Regions from separate parts of the Rhizobium binae genome, predicted to be linked through region 2. Evidence: riboswitches for the same ligand, from Rfam matches in the RefSeq annotation. Region 2 holds a riboswitch; each other region holds the start of a gene.
The links. A riboswitch is a leader RNA that binds a small molecule or an ion and turns the genes downstream of it on or off. The one in region 2 is predicted to bind cobalamin.
Positions count from the first base shown of each region.

Region 1 (6,981 bases), 1.5 Mb from region 2:
GGATTCGCTCCCGCCCTATCCTGTTCTCGACGATATTCTCGAATGCCTGGTCGAGAAGGAGATGGCGGTTGAGGAGATCGTCGCGCGCGGCCATGACGTGGCGACCGTCCACCGTGTCGAGCACCTGCTCTATCTCGCCGAATACAAACGCCGGCAGTCGGCGCCGGGCGTGAAGATCACCAAGAAGAATTTTGGGCGTGATCGGCGTTATCCCATCACCAACCGGTTCCGTGATCGCTGAGCTAACCCAAGCTATTTGGAGGAAACATGCGCAGCTCGGTCGAGATCTACGATGTCAGGACGGGCAGGGCTCGCGAAGTCTGGCAGACCGACAGGCTGGTCGAGGCACCGAACTTCTCGGCTGACGGTTCCTACCTGCTCTTGAACGGCGACGGTCTGCTCTACCGGCTGCCGCTCGATGGTGGCGAAGTCACCCAAGTCGATACCGGCTTTGCCGTCAACTGCAACAATGATCACGGCATTTCGCCCGACGGCACCCAGATTGTCATCTCCGACAAGACCGAATTCGGCAAATCGACGATCTATGTGCTGCCGATCGAGGGCGGCACGCCGCGGCTCGTCACGCAGAACCAGCCATCCTATTGGCATGGCTGGTCGCCGGATGGGCGCCAGCTCGCCTATTGCGGCATCCGCGACGACCTTTTCGACATCTATACGATCTCCGTCGACGGCGGCGCCGAGACGCGGCTGACGCATGGCGAAGGCCGCAATGACGGGCCGGATTATTCCGCCGACGGGCAATGGATCTATTTCAATTCCAGCCGCACCGGTTTGATGCAGATCTGGCGCATTCACACGGACGGTACCGGGCTGGAGCAGGTAACCTCGGACAATCAGGGGAACTGGTTCGCCCATCCGTCGCCGAAGAACGACAAGGTGCTGATCCTGTCCTACGACGCCAACGTTTTTGACCACCCGCGCGATCTCGACGTGCGGCTGCGGCTGATGGATATGGATGGCGGCAACCTGAAGACGCTGTTCGAGCTATTTGGCGGGCAGGGCACGATCAACGTGCCCTGCTGGTCACCAGACGGTGACGAGTTTGCCTATGTCAAATATTTCCCCGCGGCCTAGGCTGCGGCCGCCGCGTTCCGCCGCTCGCGGGCGGAAACAGCGAGGTCCTCCAGCACAGCGACCGACATATCCCAGTCGATACAGCCATCGGTAATGGACTGGCCGTAGACCAGCGGTTTGCCGGGGACGAGATCCTGACGGCCAGCCACGAGGTTGCTTTCGACCATCATGCCCTTGATGTGGCGGTTTCCGGCGGCGATCTGTCCGGCGACGTCCTTGACCACATGCGGTTGATTCATCGGGTCCTTGTTGCTGTTGGCATGACTGGCGTCGATGAGGATGCGGGGATCCACGCCGAGCTTGACGGCTTCGCTGACCACCACCTGGACATCGGCGGCCTCATAATTCGGCCGCTTGCCGCCGCGCAGGATGATATGGCAGTCCTCGTTGCCCTTTGTTGACGCAATGGCAGCCTGGCCGTCCTTGGTGACGGCGGGGAAGTGATGCGGCTGCGAGGCGGCGAGGATAGCGTCGAGCGCGATGCGAACGCCGCCGTCCGTGCCGTTCTTGAAGCCGATCGGGCAAGAGAGGCCGGAGGCGAGCTGGCGATGGATCTGGCTTTCGGTCGTGCGTGCGCCGATCGCGCCCCAGCTCACGAGATCGGTGATGTATTGCGGCGTGATCGTTTCGAGGAATTCGACGCCGGCAGGCAAGCCCATCGCATTGATGTCGAGCAGCAGGCGCCTGGCAATCCGAAGTCCTTCCTCGATGCGGTAGCTGCCATCGAGATGCGGATCGTTTATCAGGCCCTTCCAGCCGACCGTGGTGCGCGGCTTTTCGAAATAGACGCGCATGACGATTTCGAGATCGCTCGAGAAGCGCTGCCGTTGTTCCGCCAGCCGCTCGGCATATTCGCGTGCCGCAGCAGGATCATGGATGGAGCACGGGCCGATGACGACGATCAGGCGGTCGTCTTCTCCCTCGAGAATCTTATGGATCGCACGACGGTTGCTGGTCACCGTCGCGCTGACTGCAACGGTTCGGGGGATTTCCGCGATGATATCTGCAGGTTTGGTCAGCGGCGTGATCTCGAGGATACGCAGATCATCAATGGTATCGGGCACGGTGTGGCTCCTGTTTGGTCATACCGTGCGGAAACAAAAAAGCCGCCAGGTAGACTAGCGGCTGTTCGGGTTGTCGTCGTGTCGAATTCAGTTACGCACGGACCCGCATCCGCTGGCAGCAGCGGTACCAATAAAATCGCGAGGCGTAAATTGAAGTCGTCGACATCAGGCGTATGTAGCGTCATGGCTCCCCGTTGTCACGCAGAATTTGCTGCCTGAAATCGGATGCTCCAAGGTTAGTAATCGCTTCGGCCGTAGCCTGAAGACGTGTGGCCCGAGAGCGCACGCCTCCGGGCCACCGTGTTCATAACAACTGCTAACTGAAGGCCGCTGCTGCGATCACAGGGCGTCGACGTTGACGCCGACCGTGATGGCGCCGATCGGCGTTCCCGCATCGTCCGAAATCGTCACGCTTGCCTGCGACTGCAATGTCTGGGTCGACTCGTCCTTTTCGATCTCGTCGACGAAAATGGCATCCTTGCCGGCGCCGAAGGACTTCTGGAATTTGGCCTCGTCGCCCTGCCAGTAGTCGGAGGTCACGTCGCTCTGACCGACATTCAGCCCCTTTGCGTCCATGACGAAGATCTCGGTAATCTTGCCGCCTGAGGCCTCCTTCTTTTCCTGCAGGAGTTTCGACAGCGCATTGCCTAGCACGCCGTCGATCATCGAGTGATCGGAGCCATCGACTTCGGCGCGCCATTTCTTGTCGAGAGCGTCGATGTCGGCTTCGCTAAGCTTGGCATTCGCAGCGTCCTGCGCCTTGATGGCCTCGATGATAGCGGGATCGTTGAGCCAGGGCTTGACGTCGCTCTTCACGTAATCGGCGATCGGAGCGAGCTTGGCATCCTCGGCCATGGCTACGCCCATGGGCGCGGCGAATGCAGCAGAGGCGAAAAGCAATGCGGTCACAACTCTCTTCATGACTGTTCCCTTCCTGTGATCAGTTGCTGAGAAATAAGCTTTTGTCGGAGGTAGATGACGTCAGAACTCCCAGGCGCCCGGAGAGGCGGCGACGGCGGCATTTCCCGCATGCCGGGGCGCGACGGCTCTGGGCTCGGAGCGAGAGTGACGAGTGCTGTGGGCAGCCGGCTTGACCTGGCTTGCCGAAGACGCAGCGACGACGAACCTTCCGGCCGAATCCTGGAGCTGGCGTCCTTGAGAGAGCAGTTCCTGGCAGGCCGCATTGGTTTCCTCAACCATCGCCGCATTCTGCTGCGTCGCGTGATCCATCTGGTTGATCGCGCCGTTGATTTCCTGCAATCCCGTTGCCTGTTCGCGATAGGACTGAACGATGGAAGCGATGCTGTCGCTGATGCGGTTGATCTGTTCCTCGATCTTCAGGAGAGCGTCCCCGGTCTCGTTCACCAGTCCAACGCCGGCGGCGACCTCTTGGCCCGAGACATTGATCAGGTGCTTGATTTCCTTCGCCGCATTCGCCGACCGCTGAGCGAGTTCACGAACCTCCTGGGCGACAACGGCGAACCCCTTGCCGGCTTCGCCGGCACGCGCGGCCTCGACGCCGGCATTCAGCGCCAGCAGATTCGTCTGGAAAGCAATTTCATCGATGACGCCGATAATGCGGCCGATCTGGCTGGAGGAGGTCTGGATCCTGTCCATCGCTCCGATCGCGTCACGCACCACCGTCGCCGATACCTGGGCGCTGCGCTTCGTCTCCTCGACCAATTCTCCGGTTTCTTCAGCGCGCTGCGACGATGACTTGACAGTCGTGGTCACTTCATCGAGTGCGGCGGCGGTCTGCTCGAGTGCTGCCGCCTGTTGCTCGGTTCGCTTGGCGAGCTCATCTGCGGAGGAGGCCAGCTCGCTCGACCCGCCTTCAACTGCGAGAGAGGCGATCTTGATCTCTGTCAGCGCGGCCGCGACGGCCTGGACCATATTGTTGAAATCCTGCCGCAACTTATCGAACTCAGGACCGAGATCGGCAAGCTGGATCGAGAAATCGCCGGCGGCGAGTTTTTCCAGCGAGTTGGCAAGGCTGATCATCACCTGTCGCTGCCGGCTGTTGGCTTCTTCCGTCAGCAACGCGTTATGGGCCCGTTCGGCGTCGAAAGCGGCGCTCTGCTCGGCAGCAGCCTGCTCTCTTTCGACTTTTGCGATCGCCTCGTGACGGAAGACCTCGAGTGCCCGCGCGAGAAAGCCGATTTCATCGCCATTCTCTTTATAGGTGACGGGGGAGGTCAGATCGCCTTTCTGCAGCGCGCCGATGCGCTCGCTGAGGATTCTGAGAGGGCGGCCAACGAGGCTACGCATGGCGAGAAGAAAGGCGATGACGGCAAGCGCGGTGATAACCGACTGCGTGAGCAGCGATACGAGGACTTTCTGCCTGACTTCGGAAGCAATCTTTTCGACCGACCAGTTGGTGACGATGTAACCGGTTGCCTTGCCTGACTTGTCCACCGGCAGCGGGGCGATAATCGTGACCAATCCGGCTGATATCCCGCCATCATCGACCGTTGTCTTGTCGGGTTTCGCACTGAGGCGCTTCGCCAGATCGGCCGGCGTGGTCAAACTGGCCATGCCGTCGCGTGACCAGCTATCGACGGCGGTGGGCTCGGCGTTGAATGCGGCAAACTGCACGAGATCGAGCGAGGGGTCGTCACGGTAAAGCGAATAGGCCTCGCGAACCGCATTCGCCTTACCCCATTTGACGCCGCCTGCGGCCAGAGAGGCAAACTGCTCCACATCCTTCGACCAGTTTGCCTTGGCGCCGTCGATCAGCGCCCGGGTTTCATACACCCAGGTATAGGTGGCGAGGGCCGAAATGCCGCAAAGATTGACGGCAACGATAATCGCCGCCAGCTTGGCTGTCAGAGGCATCGTTTTCAAAAATTGGAACATCCGCGGGGCCTGGAATTGCGGCTCGGTCGGACATGACCGGCGTATCGACACGGGCATCCACGCTGACGGTCACATTATGAGCGATCATGCCCATGTCGGAGTTGCAACCCAAAACGCGCAAACGAATTGTGTATTTGACATGTGAATAAATGATAAAGTGGAATGGGATGCAGGCCAGGCGAAAGTTGTTTCGCTCTCGCACTCTCGCCGGTTCTTGCCCCGGTGCTCATTTACTGAAATAGATGCCCGGTCAGGTGCCCGCCGGTCAGGCGGGAGAATCGGGAATCCGGTGCAGGACCGGAACGTGCCCAACGCTGTAAGGCCGACGCCTGCCGCTTCATCATGCCACTGGCTATTGCCGGGAAGGCTGCGGCAGACGGATGACGCCAAGTCAGAAGACCGGCCTGGCAAGATAGACCCAACCCGCGCGGACGGCGGGCGGTTGCGTTGTTGGGGATTTGACGATGCGACCCTTTGATGAGGATGCCATGTCGGTGGCATCAGGTTTTTCTCTCGCCGAACGCGAGGCCGTTTATCACGCGATCATGACGCGGCGCGACGTGCGCAGCCAGTTCCTGCCCGATCTGTTGCCGGATGACGTCGTGGCGCGGCTTCTGACGGCCGCCCATCACGCGCCCTCTGTTGGCTTCATGCAGCCGTGGAATTTCATCCTGGTGAAAAAACCGGAGGTGCGGGCGCGTGTCCGGGATGCCTTTGCCAAGGCGAATGAGGAAGCGGCGCTGATGTTTGACGGCGAGCGGCGGCAGGCGTACCGCTCCCTGAAGCTTGAAGGCATCGCCGAGGCGCCACTTGGGATCTGCGTGACCTGCGATCCTACACGCAGCGGCAGCGTCGTGCTGGGCCGCACGCACAATCCGCGGATGGATTCCTATTCGACGGTCTGCGCCATCCAGAACCTCTGGCTTGCGGCGCGCGCCGAAGGGATCGGCATCGGCTGGGTCAGTATCTTTCGCGAAGGCGAGCTGAAAACCATTCTCGGTATCCCCGATCATATCGAGGTGGTCGCCTGGCTCTGCGCCGGCTTCGTCGATCGGCTGTATGACGAGCCGGAGCTTTCCGTCAAAGGCTGGCGGCAGCGGCTGCCACTCGAGGAACTCGTCTTCCATGATGGCTGGGGACGGAGCGAGCAGTAGCGGTCACTGCTGCTGCGGCTGAGGGCCTGGCGTTGCCGGGTTGGCAAGATCGATCGAGCCCTGGTCGCCGGCGAAGAATTGCGGGCCGACCTGGCGGACCTTGTTCTGCGTGGGATCATAGGGACGATCTGGAACGGATGGCTGCGGCGCGGGTGTTGTCGCTGCATTCTTTGTCGCCGGATTGGTGCGGATCGTCGTGATCGAGCCATGCTGCGGCGGTTCGCTCACGGCCTGCTTGTCGCGCATCTCCTCGTAATAGGCGGTGAGATTGCAGGCGCAGGCGTTTTTCTCACCAGGCGCGCGGTTCTTGTAGACGAAGGCGTTCTGCATGGCGCTGTAAGGCGTGCCGGTTGCTACCGAAATCATATTCGAGGCGTCCGTGCTCCTGATGTCACGATAGAAAAGCTCGGTCTCGATGCCGGGGCACATCTTGGCGCAGGTCTCAGCGTCGCGGCCGAAATCGACCGAGGTGGCGTTCGAACTGATCGGGAAGAAGCCGCCATCGCAGCTGCGCACGCAGATGGTGCTGACCGGCGACATCATCTCGGCCCGCGGCAGGCCGTAACGCGGATCGACCTCTTGACCGCCGCCGAGCGGAATGAAGGTATCGCCGCGCATCGCCTGCTCTTCGATGCTGGGGGCAGGGTCGTCGGCGCTACGCTCGGAAGGGTCGTAGAAATTCTCGCTGTTGCAGCCGTTCTGTTCGATCGCGGCCATCAGCTCGCGGCGTCCGCCGTCATCACCGGCGCCTTGACTGCGCAGTTCGGCGCGACGATCCTGGAGATACTGGATATTATCGATCATCCGGGCTT
Region 1 covers NZ_CP071604.1:2,507,834-2,514,814, reverse strand. The annotation lists gene J2J99_RS12320 (NAD+ synthase) at 1-241, shown strand, start outside; gene J2J99_RS12315 (TolB family protein) at 268-1,095, shown strand; gene J2J99_RS12310 (3-deoxy-7-phosphoheptulonate synthase) at 1,092-2,159, opposite strand; gene J2J99_RS12305 (hypothetical protein) at 2,499-3,080, opposite strand; gene J2J99_RS12300 (methyl-accepting chemotaxis protein) at 3,141-5,015, opposite strand; cobalamin riboswitch at 5,251-5,437, shown strand; gene bluB (5,6-dimethylbenzimidazole synthase) at 5,480-6,169, shown strand; gene J2J99_RS12290 (DUF2865 domain-containing protein) at 6,173-6,981, opposite strand, start outside.
Region 1: it holds a riboswitch for cobalamin, as region 2 does, so the genes downstream of both, bluB (5,6-dimethylbenzimidazole synthase) here and nrdH (glutaredoxin-like protein NrdH) in region 2, are expected to answer to the same signal.

Region 2 (6,981 bases):
GCCACGCGCCAGCGTCAGCGCCACCATGCAGATGCGGTCCTCGTAGCGCTCGAGATAGCGTTTTCCGTCGAAGGTCTTCAGCGTATAGCTGGTGTAATATTTGAACGCACCGAGGAAGGTCGGGAAACGGAACTTTCGGGCATAGGCCTCATCGAACAGTTCGCGTACGAAATTGAAGGAATACTGGTCGAGCACCTCCTGCTGGTAGTAGCCCTCGGTCACGAGGTAATCGAGCTTTTCCCTGAGATTGTGAAAGAACACGGTGTTCTGGTTCACGTGTTGCAGGAAATACTGCTTTGCCGCCAAGCGGTCCTTGTCGAGCTGGATCCGTCCCTCATCGTCATAGAGGTTCAGCATGGCGTTCAGCGCATGATAGTCCAGCGTTTCCGCCGCTTTTACAGGGCGTTCGCCGGCGGGGTGAGCAAAAGTGCTATGCGGTTTTGCGCCCGCATCCCGCGTCAGAGTTGTTGCCGTGTCCAAAATCGTTCCATTCCGTGTTTGACGTTGGCGACATCTTCTTCCGTGCCCATGAGCTCGAACCTGTAGAGGTAGGGCACCTGGCATTTCTGCGAAATCACGTCGCCGGCGAGCCCGTATGTCTCGCCGAAATTGCTGTTGCCCGCGGCAATAACGCCCCGGATGTGTCCTCGATTCTCCGCATCGTTCAAGAAACGGATCACCTGCTTGGGAACGGCACCCTTGCCACTGTCGCCGCTATAGGTCGGCACGATGAGAACGAAAGGCTCGCGGATACGCAACGCCTCTCCGCCGCTAGAAGGAATGCGCGCCGCGCGCAGCCCGAGCTTGGTGACGAATCGGTGGGTGTTCTCCGATCGGCTGGAATAGTAGACGATCAGCCCCACCGCCGTTTTCCGGTCAGGAGAGCGCACTGATCATATCGGGACGGAAACCCGCCCAATGCCGCTCGCCGGCGATGACGACCGGCGCCTGCATGTAGCCGAGGCTGCGGACGCGATCGAGCGCTTCGGCGTCCTGCGAGATATCGACGATATCGTAATCGACGCCCAGGCGGTCGAGGGCGCGATAGGTGGCGGTGCACTGGACGCAGGCAGGTTTGCTGTAGACGGTAACGCTCATCATGTTCCTCGTGATGTCAAAGAATTCAGGACGCAATACTCGGATCGGACGCCTTGCGACGTCCGGGGCAACGCTTGATGGTGATCTGGCAAAGTCGGCGGCTTAAACGCCCGATACGATCTCTTTCCGGATTTGTGCGGGCGGCGGCCTTGATGTTCTGGACATGACTTCAACCCCGAAGTGCGCATGCGGACGTTCGGGGCAGCGCAACAGGCGCGGATCATTCCGCTTCATGCACGCGACCTTCCGGACACCCCGCCCGTGGACGTTTCGTTCAAGGCAGGTCTCCTGGCTAGCGGGTCGAAGCACCCTGCCCCGGCCTTCCCGAGGCCTCATGCCTCAGTGACCTGAAATCGGACAGTTGCTCGCCGCTTACAGTTGCGGGGGCAGCTCCGGCCTTGTTGCGCCATCATGGCGAAACGCACCGTATTCCCATCTTCGCCCCCAGATCCTGACGAATCGAAGGCACCTCGAACACTAGATATAGTACGCGAATCGAGAAAAGCGTCAATGGGTGGTTGATGCATCGCGTTACGAGCGGGCTGAAATCGCTGCGTTCCTGTGAAAAACATGGATAACGAATGTTTAAGCAAAATGGGCTGTGGAGAACATCGGAACGAATAGAGCCCGCCTGTAGCCGGCTCTGCGATCTTCAATTTCGAAGGCTCGAATCGAGCCGAATAGACAAGCGCCTATCCCCTTATTCGAAGCAGCCGGAGCGCGTTGAACGTCACCAGCACGGTGGCGCCGGTATCGGCGAGGATCGCCGGCCAGAGCCCGGTCATCCCGATGATCGTCGTCACCAGGAAGACAGCCTTCAGCCCGAGCGCAATGGTGATATTCTGAAAAATATTGCGCATCGTCCGCTGCGAAAGCGCGATCATTCGCGCCACGTCGCCGACGCGTCCGTGTAGCACGGCCGCATCGGCCGTCTCCAGCGCCACGTCGGTGCCGCCGCCCATGGCAATGCCGATATCGGCAGCCGCCAGCGCGGGCGCGTCGTTGATGCCGTCGCCGACCTTGGCGACGATGAAGCCCCGGCGTTTGAATTCGCCGACGGCCTTCTGTTTGTCTTGCGGCATCATCTCGCCGCGCCAGTCGATGCCGAGCATGCCGGCGACGGCTGCCGCCGCCCGCTTGTTGTCACCCGTGAGCATCATCGCCTCTATCCCCGCTGCTTTCAGGGCCGACAGCCCGGCTTCAGCATCCTCACGCGGCTCGTCGCGCATGGCGATCAGGCCGGCTGCCGCGCCATTGACGAGAAGCACCGACACGCTCTTGCCCTCGTCGTTCAGCGCACTGATGCAGGCGTCCTTTTCCCCATCAAGCGCCCCGCGCTCGCGAGCGGCGGACGGCGACAGCAGATCCAGAGTCTCGCCCCCGACTTTGCCCGTGACGCCCTTGCCCGGCAGCGCCTCCAGCTCGAAGGCCGGCGGCACGGGAACGCCGTCCGCCTTGGCGCGGTTGAGGATCGCAAGCGCCAAAGGATGGCTGGAGCCCTGCTCCAGCACCGCCGCGCGCGACAGGAGCTGCGCTTCGTTCAAACTGAAGGAAACGATATCGGTCACCTGAGGCTTGCCTTCCGTCAGCGTGCCCGTCTTGTCCAAGGCGACCATCGTCACCTTCCCAAGGCCTTCCAGCACCGCACCGCCCTTCATCAGCAGTCCGCGCCGCGCGCCTGCCGAAAGCGAGGCTGCGATTGCTGCCGGCGTCGAGATGACAAGCGCGCAGGGGCAGCCGATCAGCAGGATGGCAAGGCCCTTGTAGATCCATTCAGCCCACACGCCGGCGAGGAACAGCGGTGGAACGACTGCAACCAACGCCGCGACCACCACGACGCCTGGCGTGTAATAGCGCGAGAACCGGTCGATGAAGCGTTCCGTCGGCGCCTTCGATTCCTGCGCCTCTTCCACCAGCTTGACCACCCGGGCGATGGTGTTGTCGGCCGCGGCCGCTGTGACGCGAACCCTAAGCACCGCATCGCCATTTACTGTCCCCGCAAAAACCGCGGCATCGACGCCCTTTCGAACCGGCGTGCTCTCGCCCGTCACCGGCGCCTCGTCGATCGCGCTCTCGCCCGATACGATGACGCCGTCCGCAGAAATACGGTCGCCGGGCCGAACCATGATGATCGCGCCAACGGCAAGGCTTTCCGCCGGCACCTCCCGCGTCTGGCCATTGTCTTCCAGCAAAGCATTCTTCGGCACCAGGGCCGTCAGCGATCGAATGCTTTCGCGGGCCTTGCCGGCAGCCACGCCTTCCAGCAGTTCGCCGACGAGAAACAGGAAGACGACGGTCGCCGCCTCCTCGCCCGCATTGATGATGACGGCGCCGACCGCGGCGATCGTCATCAGCATCTCGATCGAAAATGGCGCGCCTGCAAACGCCGCCATTATGGCGCGCCGCGCGATCGGTACCAGACCGACCAGCATGGCGACGATGAAGGCATAGGCTCCGACCGCAGGCGCGAGATGGCCGACAGCGTAGGCGGCAAGCAGCGCTGCACCCGAGAGGATGGTCAGCCGGCCCTTCCTGCTCTGCCACCAGGGGCCTGTCATCGGCCCATGGTCATGCCCGTGCAGGCCCTCGATTTCTTTTTCGGCATGGCGGTGATTGTGAACATGACCTTCATGCTCGTGCCCGGCGTGATCGTGATGATCGTACGATCCGTGATCTCCCCTCGGCGCAGCGCTTCCGGCAAAAGACGAGACCGAATAGCCGAGCCCCGTCACCTTCTTCTCGATCGCCTTGAGGTCGCTGCTGCCGTCGTGCCGAACGATCATCGAACCCGCTACCACCGAGACGGAAACATCGACGACTCCAGCCACGCGCCTGACCGCCGCGTCGATCTTGCTCGCGCAGGCGGCACAATCCATGCCGCCGACCCGGTATCGTGTCTCGTTCGCCTCAGCCATGATCCGATTCCTTGTCAAATAGAAGCACCTCTCCTACATCCTCTAGCGACTAGAGGTGCAAGAGGAATGTCATGAAAAAGATCACGATTGGCGTAGCCGCTCGCCGGAGCGGGGTCAAAGTGCCGACGGTGCGTTACTACGAGAGCATCGGCCTGCTCGCGGCGCCGAGCCGCAGCGAAGGCAACCAGCGCTCCTTCGAACCTGCCGATATCAACCGCCTCACCTTCATCCGCCATGCCCGCGAACTCGGTTTCGACATCGAGGCGATCCGCACGCTGCTCACCCTGCAGGATGATCCTCACCAATCTTGCGCTTCGGCCGATGCCATCGCCAAGGCCCGTCTCGTCGAGGTCGAGCAGCGCATCCGCCGCCTGAAGGCGCTGAAGGCCGAACTCGAAACCATGGTGGAAGGTTGCGGCCATGGCCGCGTCGACCAATGCCGTGTCATCGAGGTTCTCGCCGACCACGGCCAGTGCACGCATTCCCACCACTGATCGCGCCCTTGCGGGCAAGGCGCAGCCGCGCCAAAACTGCACCGGAAAGAATCGGGCGAAGGCATCCATGGACCAAAAGCGAATTGCGATCATCGGTGGTGGCCCGGCGGGCCTGGCGGCCGCCGAGCTGCTTTCGCTCTCCGGCCATGCGGTGACGGTCTATGACGCCATGCCGACCTTCGCCCGCAAGTTTCTTCTGGCCGGCAAGTCGGGGTTGAACATCACGCACTCCGAGGATTATGCCCGTTTCGCCACGCGCTTCGGCGCGGCCTCTGCCCGCCTGCGCCCCGCTCTCGATGCCTTTACCCCTGGCGATATCAGAGATTGGGCGACAGGGCTCGGAACCAAGACTTTCATAGGCTCGTCCGGCCGGGTCTTCCCTGATGTGATGAAAGCCTCTCCCTTGCTGCGAGCCTGGCTCAAACGGCTGGAGGCGCAGGACGTCATGCTGCGCACGCGCCACCGCTGGATCGGTTTTGCCGATGACGGCTATGTTTTCGAAACGCCTGAAGGACGCAGCATCGTCCATTGCGACGCAGTCCTGCTGGCGCTCGGCGGCGCCAGTTGGCCGCGCCTCGGCTCCGATGCACGCTGGCTGCCGTGGCTATCGGAGAAGGGCGTCGCGATCGAGCCCTTCCGGCCCGCCAATTGCGGCTTCGTCGTCGGCTGGAGCGAAAGCTTCCGCGACCGTTTCGCCGGCGAGCCGGTGAAGTCGGCCACCGCCACCTCCGATGCCGGCACCTTTCCCGGGGAATTCGTCGTCACCGCAAACGGCATCGAGGGCAGCCTGGTCTATGCCCATGCGGCGAGCCTTCGCGATCGGCTGCTGAACTGCGGTAGCGCTGCCCTGACGCTCGACCTCGCGCCGGGCCGGACGCTCGAAAGGCTGACCCGCGACCTCGCGCGCCAGGATGCCAAATCGAGTTTTTCAAACCGCCTGCGCAAGGGCGCCGGCCTCGACGGCGTCAAGGCGGGATTGCTGCGCGAACTCGCTGCCGAGCGCGACCGAGCCGATCCCGGCCGCCTCGCCGGCATGATCAAGGCCCTGCCGGTGCCGGTTCTCGAAACGAGGCCAATCGGCGAGGCTATCTCCTCGGCCGGCGGCGTCCGCTGGAGCGGCATCGACGATGGCTTCATGTTGAAGACGCTGCCGGGCACCTTCGTCGCCGGCGAGATGCTAGACTGGGAAGCGCCGACCGGCGGCTATCTCCTCACCGCCTGTCTTGCGACCGGCCGCGCCGCCGCACGCGGCATCGAGGCTTGGCTGCGACGCTGACCATCGCCAGCAAAGCTGGGCGAGGATCGCGATCTAAATCAAAGACGTGGCGTATCCGTCGTGCAAGGATCGCGCATGCCTTTCAGCATCATGCCCTGATCGCCAGGCGAGGAGGAAGCTGGCCGTCTCTGCGTGCAATTGCAAACCGGCGGCTTTTCCATCAGATTATGCTGCAGTTCCGTGGGAGGAGCAGATGCACGAACAGTCAGCACATGCGGAGCATGTCTATAGCTCTGCGCAACGGAACTCGGCCGCCGCAAGTTCTCCGATTGTCGCCTCCTGGCGGCGTTGCATGACCATGCACCGGCTCGCGCCCGAGGACGAACGTACGCCGCTGCGTCTGACCGACGAGGAATTTCACCGCGCCCGCGAACAGTCCGAACGGCTGGTCGCCGGTGCAAGCGAGGAGCTCGACCGGCTCTTCACCACGGTCGGGAAAGCCGGCTGCTGCATTCTTCTGACGGACAGGAACGGCATTGCGCTGGAGCGTCGGGGCGCTGCCGGCGACGATAAGGACTTCCGCCAACTCGGTCTCTGGACCGGTTCGGTATGGACCGAGGCGAGCATCGGCACCAACGGCATCGGCACGGCGCTTGCCGACGAGCGCGCCGTCGCCATCTTCCGCGACCAGCATTTCTTCTGCTCGAATATCCGCCTGAGCTGCACCACGGCGCCGGTGCGCGATCATCGCGGTGAACTCGCCGCCGCCCTCGACATTTCGACCTGCCGCGATGACATCAATGAAGTGACGCTGGCGATCCTCACGCAGACCGTGCGCGATGCCGCGATGCGCATCGAACTCAACCTCTTCCGCTCGGCCTTTCCCGGCGCCCGCTTCCTGATGGTCCCGGCCGGCGCCAATTCCGCCGCCGCCCTGCTTGCCGTCGACAGGCATGATCTCGTGCTTGGCGCAACCCGCGCCGCCCGCATCGCGCTGCAGTTGGACGACAAGCGGATTGCGGCCGGCATACCAGCCGCCGATGCTCTGCGCGAAGCCGTCGTCTCACAGCAGGAAGAGATGGTCGAGGCGGAAAAGGCGGCCTTGCTGAGGGCGCTGTCGCGCACCAGCGGCAACGTCTCGCAGGCGGCGATCGCGCTCGGCATAAGCCGCGCCACGCTGCACCGGAAGATGAAGAAGTTCGACCTGCATTAGCCCGACCCGGAACATGTAACAGACAAGGCTATCATGACGCGGCCC
Region 2 covers NZ_CP071604.1:4,039,097-4,046,077, forward strand. The annotation lists gene nrdE (class 1b ribonucleoside-diphosphate reductase subunit alpha) at 1-480, opposite strand, end outside; gene nrdI (class Ib ribonucleoside-diphosphate reductase assembly flavoprotein NrdI) at 459-863, opposite strand; gene nrdH (glutaredoxin-like protein NrdH) at 877-1,098, opposite strand; cobalamin riboswitch at 1,360-1,586, opposite strand; gene J2J99_RS19710 (heavy metal translocating P-type ATPase) at 1,791-4,013, opposite strand; gene J2J99_RS19715 (MerR family transcriptional regulator) at 4,085-4,507, shown strand; gene J2J99_RS19720 (TIGR03862 family flavoprotein) at 4,575-5,783, shown strand; gene J2J99_RS19725 (helix-turn-helix domain-containing protein) at 5,977-6,936, shown strand.

Region 3 (6,981 bases), 390 kb from region 2:
CGGCCACGGCAAGCGCGGCGATGCAAAGAATGAGGAAGACGGCCACTAACGCGGTGCGAGCCTGCGCACGGATGGAACTCGTTTCCATCAGCACGTTCACCGTCCAGTCCTCGGCCGGCATGTAATGTGACAGCACGAGATATTCGCTTGCACCCCGATCACTCGCCAGCGTCATCAGCTCGTGCTGCTCGAAGCGGTGACGCGTTACCGGCAGCGCCGTCAGCCTGGCATTGGCATAACGACGCGAGGCTTCCGTTCGGGCGATACGGTCGGCCGTCAGCGGCAGAATGGCCCCATAGAGCCATTCCGGGCTGCCCGACATGAAGATGATGCCCTCCGGATCGGAGACGAAGATCTTGTATTCCCCACCGCTCCAGGAGGATTCGATCATGTCGATATCGACCTTGAAGACAATGACGCCACGAATATCCGCCTCGACCCTGATCGGCGCCGAGAAATAATAGCCGCGTTTCAGCGAGGTGGTCCCGAGCGCATAAAATCGCGCCTGCCGGCCTTCGATCGCCTCCTGGAAATAGGGCCGGTAGTTGAAATTCTGCCCGACGAAGCTTCCCGGTCCATCGTAATTGCTGGCCGCGATCGTCTCTCCGTCCGGCTTCACAACATAGATGTCCGAGGACTTCAACAGCCCGTTGATCGCCTTCAGGTAGAGGTTGGCGGTCTCACGCAACGCCCTATCGTCGGGGGTGCTGACCAGTTCCTTGATATCGTCGTGATCGGCAATCAGCGCCGGTAGCGCCTCGTAGCGATTGAGATGGCCGCTGAGCGCCGAAACGGCAAGGCGCAATGCTGTTCCCGCCTGCGCCGAGGCCTCCTCCATATAGGCGCGCGTCGCAATCGCGCTTCCATAGGTGAAGAAGGCGAAGATGACGAGCGGCACCACCAAAAGCGCCGCTATCGCACGATATCTCGAAGACAGGTCCGGCTCCTCCCTTTCTGCCTCCACTCCCCAGCAAGGCACGCCCGACGGGCTCCAACTCTAATGATGCGGACGGGGATTTCCAAGGGGCTGCCGAAACTTGACACTCGGGGAGCCGAATGTCCTATTGCGGCAACGCAAGGAGACCCGCTCATGAACGACGACCGGACGCCCGCCGACAGCAAGCTGACCAGTTCCAAGCGCCGCTGGGCGGCGGAGGGCAAATTCCTGACCGGCCGCGTCAGCCGTGCTGAGGCCGAGCGGTTGCCGCCCGGTCAGCACCTCGTCAGGAACTGGCCGGTGCTCGATCTCGGCCAGCAGCCGGTCATCTCCACCGACAGCTGGCGGCTCGATGTCCGCGGCCTGGTCGAAACACCGCTCACCCTCAATTGGGCCGCCTTCCAGGCGATCGAGCAGAGCACAAAGGTCAGCGACATCCACTGCGTCACCACCTGGTCGCGCTACGACAACAACTGGAAAGGCGTTTCGACGCGGAATCTGCTCGATCTCGCCATGCCGAAGCCGGAAGCGGCCTACGTCATGCTGACGAGTTATGACGGCTACACCACCAACCTGCCGCTTGCCGATTTCGCCGCTGAAGACGCCATTCTTGCGACCTCGTGGGAAGGCCTGCCGCTGACATCAGATCACGGCGGCCCGATGCGCCTCGTCGTGCCGCATCTCTATTTCTGGAAAAGCGCCAAATGGCTGCGCCAGATCGAACTGATGCCCGCCGACACGGCCGGGTTCTGGGAAAGGAACGGCTACCACATGTATGGCGATCCGTGGCGCGAGCAGCGCTATTCCGACGACTGAGCCCTCGGCCGCAGGACGCGTCTAAGCGCAAGGACGGCAAGACCGACCAGGGCAGCAACTCCCGTCAACCATGCCATGCTGGCCGGATGAAGCGGAACCTGGCTCCAGCGCGGCTTGATGATGTCGGCGGTGTTGAAAGCCTGGCCGCTGAACCGGCAGGTGATGAGCGCAAGTCCGCGGCGCACCATATCGGCATCGACGGCCGAGATGATTTCGCCCGCGGCATGCGCTTCCCGCGGCATGTCCCGCATCGCCATCAGCACGGCTTTCGTCGCCGCGAGATAGGCATGTGCGCATTCGTTGAACGGACTTTCCTCATCCGTCACGCTTCCCGGCACCCTGCCCCAGATGCAATAGGAATATTGGATCTCGGCATAGTTCAGGATGCGGCGGAACGGCTCGTTCGTATCGACCGCCTGCGATGCGAGTTCGATGATCCCACGGCGATAGTCGGAAATCACCGCCATCTCGCCATGGGAAATCTCCGGGATATCGAGGCCGGCATGGCTGCCCCCGGCGCTGCGGCCGTGGGCAAGGCAATTTCCGGCAATGAAGAGCAGCGTGCCCGCACCGAGAACCAGCCCCCGGGTCAAGCCCAACGGCGAGAATGCAGCGAGCCTACCGGTAGACGGGATCACTGAAATGCCGGCCGCGTCCCGCCTTTGGCGGCAAGGCGCTTTTCCGCCAGTACCCCGAAGGCAAGGCCGAGCACTGCCCAAAGGATCGCGTGCATGCCGAGCGAGGTCGTGCGGAAACGCCAGAGCACCATCGCGGAGAAATTCTCCGGCACCTCGTTGATCGGCGGCAGCAGAAAGAGCACGAGGCCGATGAAAACGAGATAGGCGGTGCCGGCGACGATCGCGCCGTTCCAGAGACCGAAACGCTCGGAAAGACGGCGTGAAAGCGCGACCGCCGCGATCAGCGCGGCAAGCGAGACGACGATCATCAGGAAGAACAGCTCGGTCCTGACGCCGATCGTATCGGGATTGCCGACCGCCGGCGGGTTGGCCGGGTATTTAATGCCGGGAACCAGGACGACCGCCACGAAGGCGGCGATGGCGATGACGGCCGAGGTGCCACGCGCCGAAAGGCTGCTGAAACGGCCGTGGACGAAGGCGAAGGCGAGCGAGAAAAGACCGCCGACGGCGATGCTGTAGGCCATCACGCCGGTGAAAAGGCCGATCCCGGCCTGCGTGGCGCGGCTGACGATTTCGGGTTCAGCAGCTTCGCCGGCCGCCTGCGCGCTCGCCTCCTCGAAGGAGATCGCCGCATCGACCAGCGGCTCGCCGAAGACACGGGCGAAGGCGAAAACGAGAATGCCAGCAATCAGGCCCGCGAGCATGCCGCGAAGCAGAAGATTTCCAACCATGTCAGATTCCCTTAGTGGCAGGGAAAGCCGAGGAGGTGACGGCCGTCATGCACGAATTCATGCACGTACATTCCGTTGAACAGCGCCATCGCGCCTTCCTCGGTGCCGACGAAATAGACGGCTATGAGCATCAGCAGACCGCCGAAGATGGCCCAGGGCAGGATTTCTCCTACGGGGATCGGCGCCGGTGCCGCGACGGGCGCGAAAGTGGTGTCAGACATGTATTCCTCCGGAATGACGCGTTCAGTCGAAAGAGTGCTTGTGCGGCAGGGTCTGACTTCCAGCGCGAAGACCTTCGACACGCTGGTTACAGTGGCGCGACCGCGCCGGATTTTCACCGGCTTCCAAACCCGCAACGCCACGGTTATATCTGCTCGCCGGAGAGACTGTCAACGAAACTTCACCGAGCCGGCAAGGCTCGTCCCCATAGCATTCCGGGAGATGAGATCGATCGTGAATACGCGCCTCACCTGGATTTGCCACGGCGCGACGGCGGCAAGCCGCAAGGCGCTGTTCCCGCTCGACGAACCGCTCGATGACAGGGCAGCCGAGGAGGCCGGCAGGATGGCCGCCCTGCCCCGCGCCGACCGCATCATCACGAGCCCCGCTTTGCGTGCCCGCCAGACCGCCGAAGCCCTTCGTCTTCAAGCCGAAACAGACCAGGCGCTACGCGATTGCGATCACGGCCGCTGGGCAGGCAGGCCGATCACGGCGATCGGGGCCGAGGAACCTGACGATCTCTTGGCCTGGATGAGCGATCCGGAAGCCGCACCGCACGGCGGTGAGAGCTTTTTGGCTCTGCGCAGACGCGTTGCCGGCTGGATGGATGAGCAATCCCTGCTCGCAGGCCATGTGATCGCCATCAGCCACGCAGCCGTCATCAGGGCGGCGGTCGCGCATGTGCTTCAAGCGCCGCTTTCCGCCTTCTGGCTGATCGACGTCGAGCCGCTCGCCGTCCTTCGCATGACCAGCAACGGACAGCGCTGGTCGCTGCGCCTTTAGATGTGGAGCCTTTCCTCGCCGTCAGATCCGAACACCGTGGCCAGGAAAGAGCGGCGCATTAGCGATCCCTGATAAGATCCAGCCTTACGCAAGCAAATCGCGTCATCTCTATTCAACCGGGTTTGACCGGGACTACTTCCTTGTCCCAAGGAGATGGAAGACATGGCATATGACTGGAGTGGGGAACGCACGCGGCGCCTGCGCTTGATGCGTGTCGCGACCTTCATTATCGTCGGTCTGGTCGTCAGCGTTCCGCTGCTGATCGTCACCACCTGATAAAGCGAGACAGGGCGAGCGATGCGGCAGCACGCTCGTCCTCGTTCTTTGCAGAAATGCCAGCTCAACCGTTCAATCCCAAGACATTGCCGGCCTGGATCAGGCCGCAGAACAGCTGCAGCAACGCCATTTGACGCACTGCCGCTGCACCGACGGCACCGCAAAAGTCTATCACCTCCAATAATTCGCCTTCTGGTTTCAACGAACATTTCAGATTTTCGTGATAGTTCGGCGCAGGATGGAGATGGAGAAGGCGATAATGCCGGCGTTTTTCCAAAGCAGGGCCGGACGGCAATGCGTTTCAGTCGTGGTGCTCGGAGTGACGCTCTGGATCCTCGGCGCGCTGTTGCAGCTTGGCGACGGCCTGGTCTCTTTCATGACCGGTTTCAGCAAGTACGGCGCCGACAAGCTCGTTCTGGCCCTCGGCATCGCCGGCGCCATGAGCTTCATCTATTCGGTGCTGCGCATCGCCGACCTGCGCAGGGAAATGGAACTGGGCGTCGCCGCTCAAGTGAAGGCCGATTGGACGGCAACCCACGATCACCTGACCAAGCTGCCGAATCGCTACGCCTTCGAGCGCAAGATCTTCGCACGGCCGGCCAAGAGCGACGAAGCCGAAATCGAGGAATGGAACCACAACGTCACCATCTTCTCCGTCGATCTCGACGGCTTCAAGAAAGTCAACGATCTCGTCGGCCACAAGGGCGGCGACGTGCTGTTGATCGAAGTCGCAAGGCGCATCTGCGCACTCGGCAACGCCGATTGCGTCTACCGCTTCGGCGGCGACGAATTCATTATTGTCGCCTTCGCCCTGACGGCGCAGCGGGAGGAGCGTTTCGCCAAGCTGTTGATTCAGGCCGTGACCCGACCGATTCATATCGATGGCTTTGCAGTCGAGGTCGGGGCCAGCGTCGGCTACGATCGCTGGGCTGAGGGAGCCGAACCGCTGGAGGATGCCGCCCATCGTGCCGACCTCGCCATGTACGAGGCGAAATCACGCGGTCCCAACCATTATCTCGTCTTCGAAACTTCGATGCAGGATAAGGTAACGGAGCGCGCCTCCCTGGAAACCAAGCTGCGCGCCGCGATCGCCAATAAGGACATCAAGCCCTTCTATCAACCACTGATCGACCTGAAGACCGGAGAGCTCTGCGGTTTCGAAGCGCTCGCACGCTGGACGGGCGAGGATGGCATCCACATTCCGCCGCCGGTCTTCATCGATATTGCCGAGGAAACCGGCATGATCACCGGCCTCTTCGAAGATCTGCTCGCCCAGGCCTGCAGCGACGCGCTCACCTGGCCGGCGCATGTCATGTTGTCCTTCAACGTCTCGCCGGTGCAGATGGAGGACAAACTGTTGACCTCCCGCATCCTCAAGGTCCTGTCGGCAAGCCGGCTGCCGGCGCAACGCCTGGAAGTGGAGATCACCGAGAACGCCCTGATCCAGGATACCGCCATCGCCGCCGTCATCCTCGATGAATTGCATGCCGCCGGCATCCAGATCGCCCTCGACGATTTCGGCACGGGCTATTCGAGCCTCGCCCAGCTCGCCCGCTACCGCTTCGACAAGATCAAGATCGACAAAAGCTTCATCGCCACCTATCGCGACGACGAACGCCAGGAAAAGATCGTCCGCGCCATGCTTGGCCTCGGCAGAAGCCTCAACATCAAGACGACTGCGGAAGGCGTCGAGGAACATGGCCAGCTCGCCTTCCTGCTGCAACTCGGTTGCGACATCGGCCAGGGCTATCTTTTCGGAAAGGCGATGCCCGCCGCCGAGGCGGGCATCTTTGTCCGCAACCGGGACGCCAAACTGGCGTCGACGGCCTGACGGCGCTTTTCGAAGACCATGGCAAGGCCGGAACCGGAGCCGACCTCCAGGATCAGTTCCACCGGCAGCACCGCCAGAATGCCGAAGGCGACGGCGCCGCTGGAGGTCAGCACGCCGAGGAAGTTGAAGAAGCCCGACCAGATGACGGCGAATTCCGCCGGCATCGAACGGGTATAGATCACGGTGGCCACCGCATTGGCCGTATCGTGGAAACCGTTGACGAATTCGAAGCCGAGCGCGATCGGCAGTGCAAGGCCGAGCAGGATCCAGGGAACGGCAACTGCGGTTGTCAGGTCGCGGCCGAGTGCATAGGCGACATATCCAAGGCCGCAGAGCAGGACGAGCCCGAAGAGCGGCAAGAACCACTTTCCGGCCGAATTCGAGCTGTGGAGCGGGTGGGAAGCGTCGCTATGAGCCTGGCTGGGGGCAATATCGGCCATTGCATAGGTCCTTATTCCGCTTTGCAAATTTGTCTTTTGTTAATAATTCCGCAGCGTGAAGCTATCGTGACGCCCCGACGGCCGACCTTCTAAGGTACTGACATCGGACGATATTTGCCGTCGCATCTTCCCATGTCCGCGCGTCTTCGGCCTGCCGAGACGATCGCGGCGCGGCGTCAAAAACACGCGGCCGGCAATCGCATATCTTTCCCTCACAAGCCCCGGCGCTAAGTTCCGGTCATCGTCATGCCCGCGCGGAGCCTTTGAAGACATGTCATTGACCGACCTCCTCCTGACCTTCAACGCCGGC
Region 3 covers NZ_CP071604.1:3,651,905-3,658,885, forward strand. The annotation lists gene J2J99_RS17850 (sensor histidine kinase) at 1-979, opposite strand, end outside; gene J2J99_RS17855 (sulfite oxidase-like oxidoreductase) at 1,091-1,753, shown strand; gene J2J99_RS17860 (hypothetical protein) at 1,738-2,352, opposite strand; gene J2J99_RS17865 (CbtA family protein) at 2,388-3,122, opposite strand; gene J2J99_RS17870 (CbtB domain-containing protein) at 3,134-3,343, opposite strand; adenosylcobalamin (AdoCbl) riboswitch at 3,342-3,497, opposite strand; gene J2J99_RS17875 (histidine phosphatase family protein) at 3,576-4,124, shown strand; gene J2J99_RS17880 (hypothetical protein) at 4,465-4,602, opposite strand; gene J2J99_RS17885 (putative bifunctional diguanylate cyclase/phosphodiesterase) at 4,660-6,231, shown strand; partial or broken gene J2J99_RS17890 (inorganic phosphate transporter) at 6,243-6,671, opposite strand; gene J2J99_RS17895 (acetate/propionate family kinase) at 6,943-6,981, shown strand, end outside.
Region 3: it holds a riboswitch for cobalamin, as region 2 does, so the genes downstream of both, J2J99_RS17870 (CbtB domain-containing protein) here and nrdH (glutaredoxin-like protein NrdH) in region 2, are expected to answer to the same signal.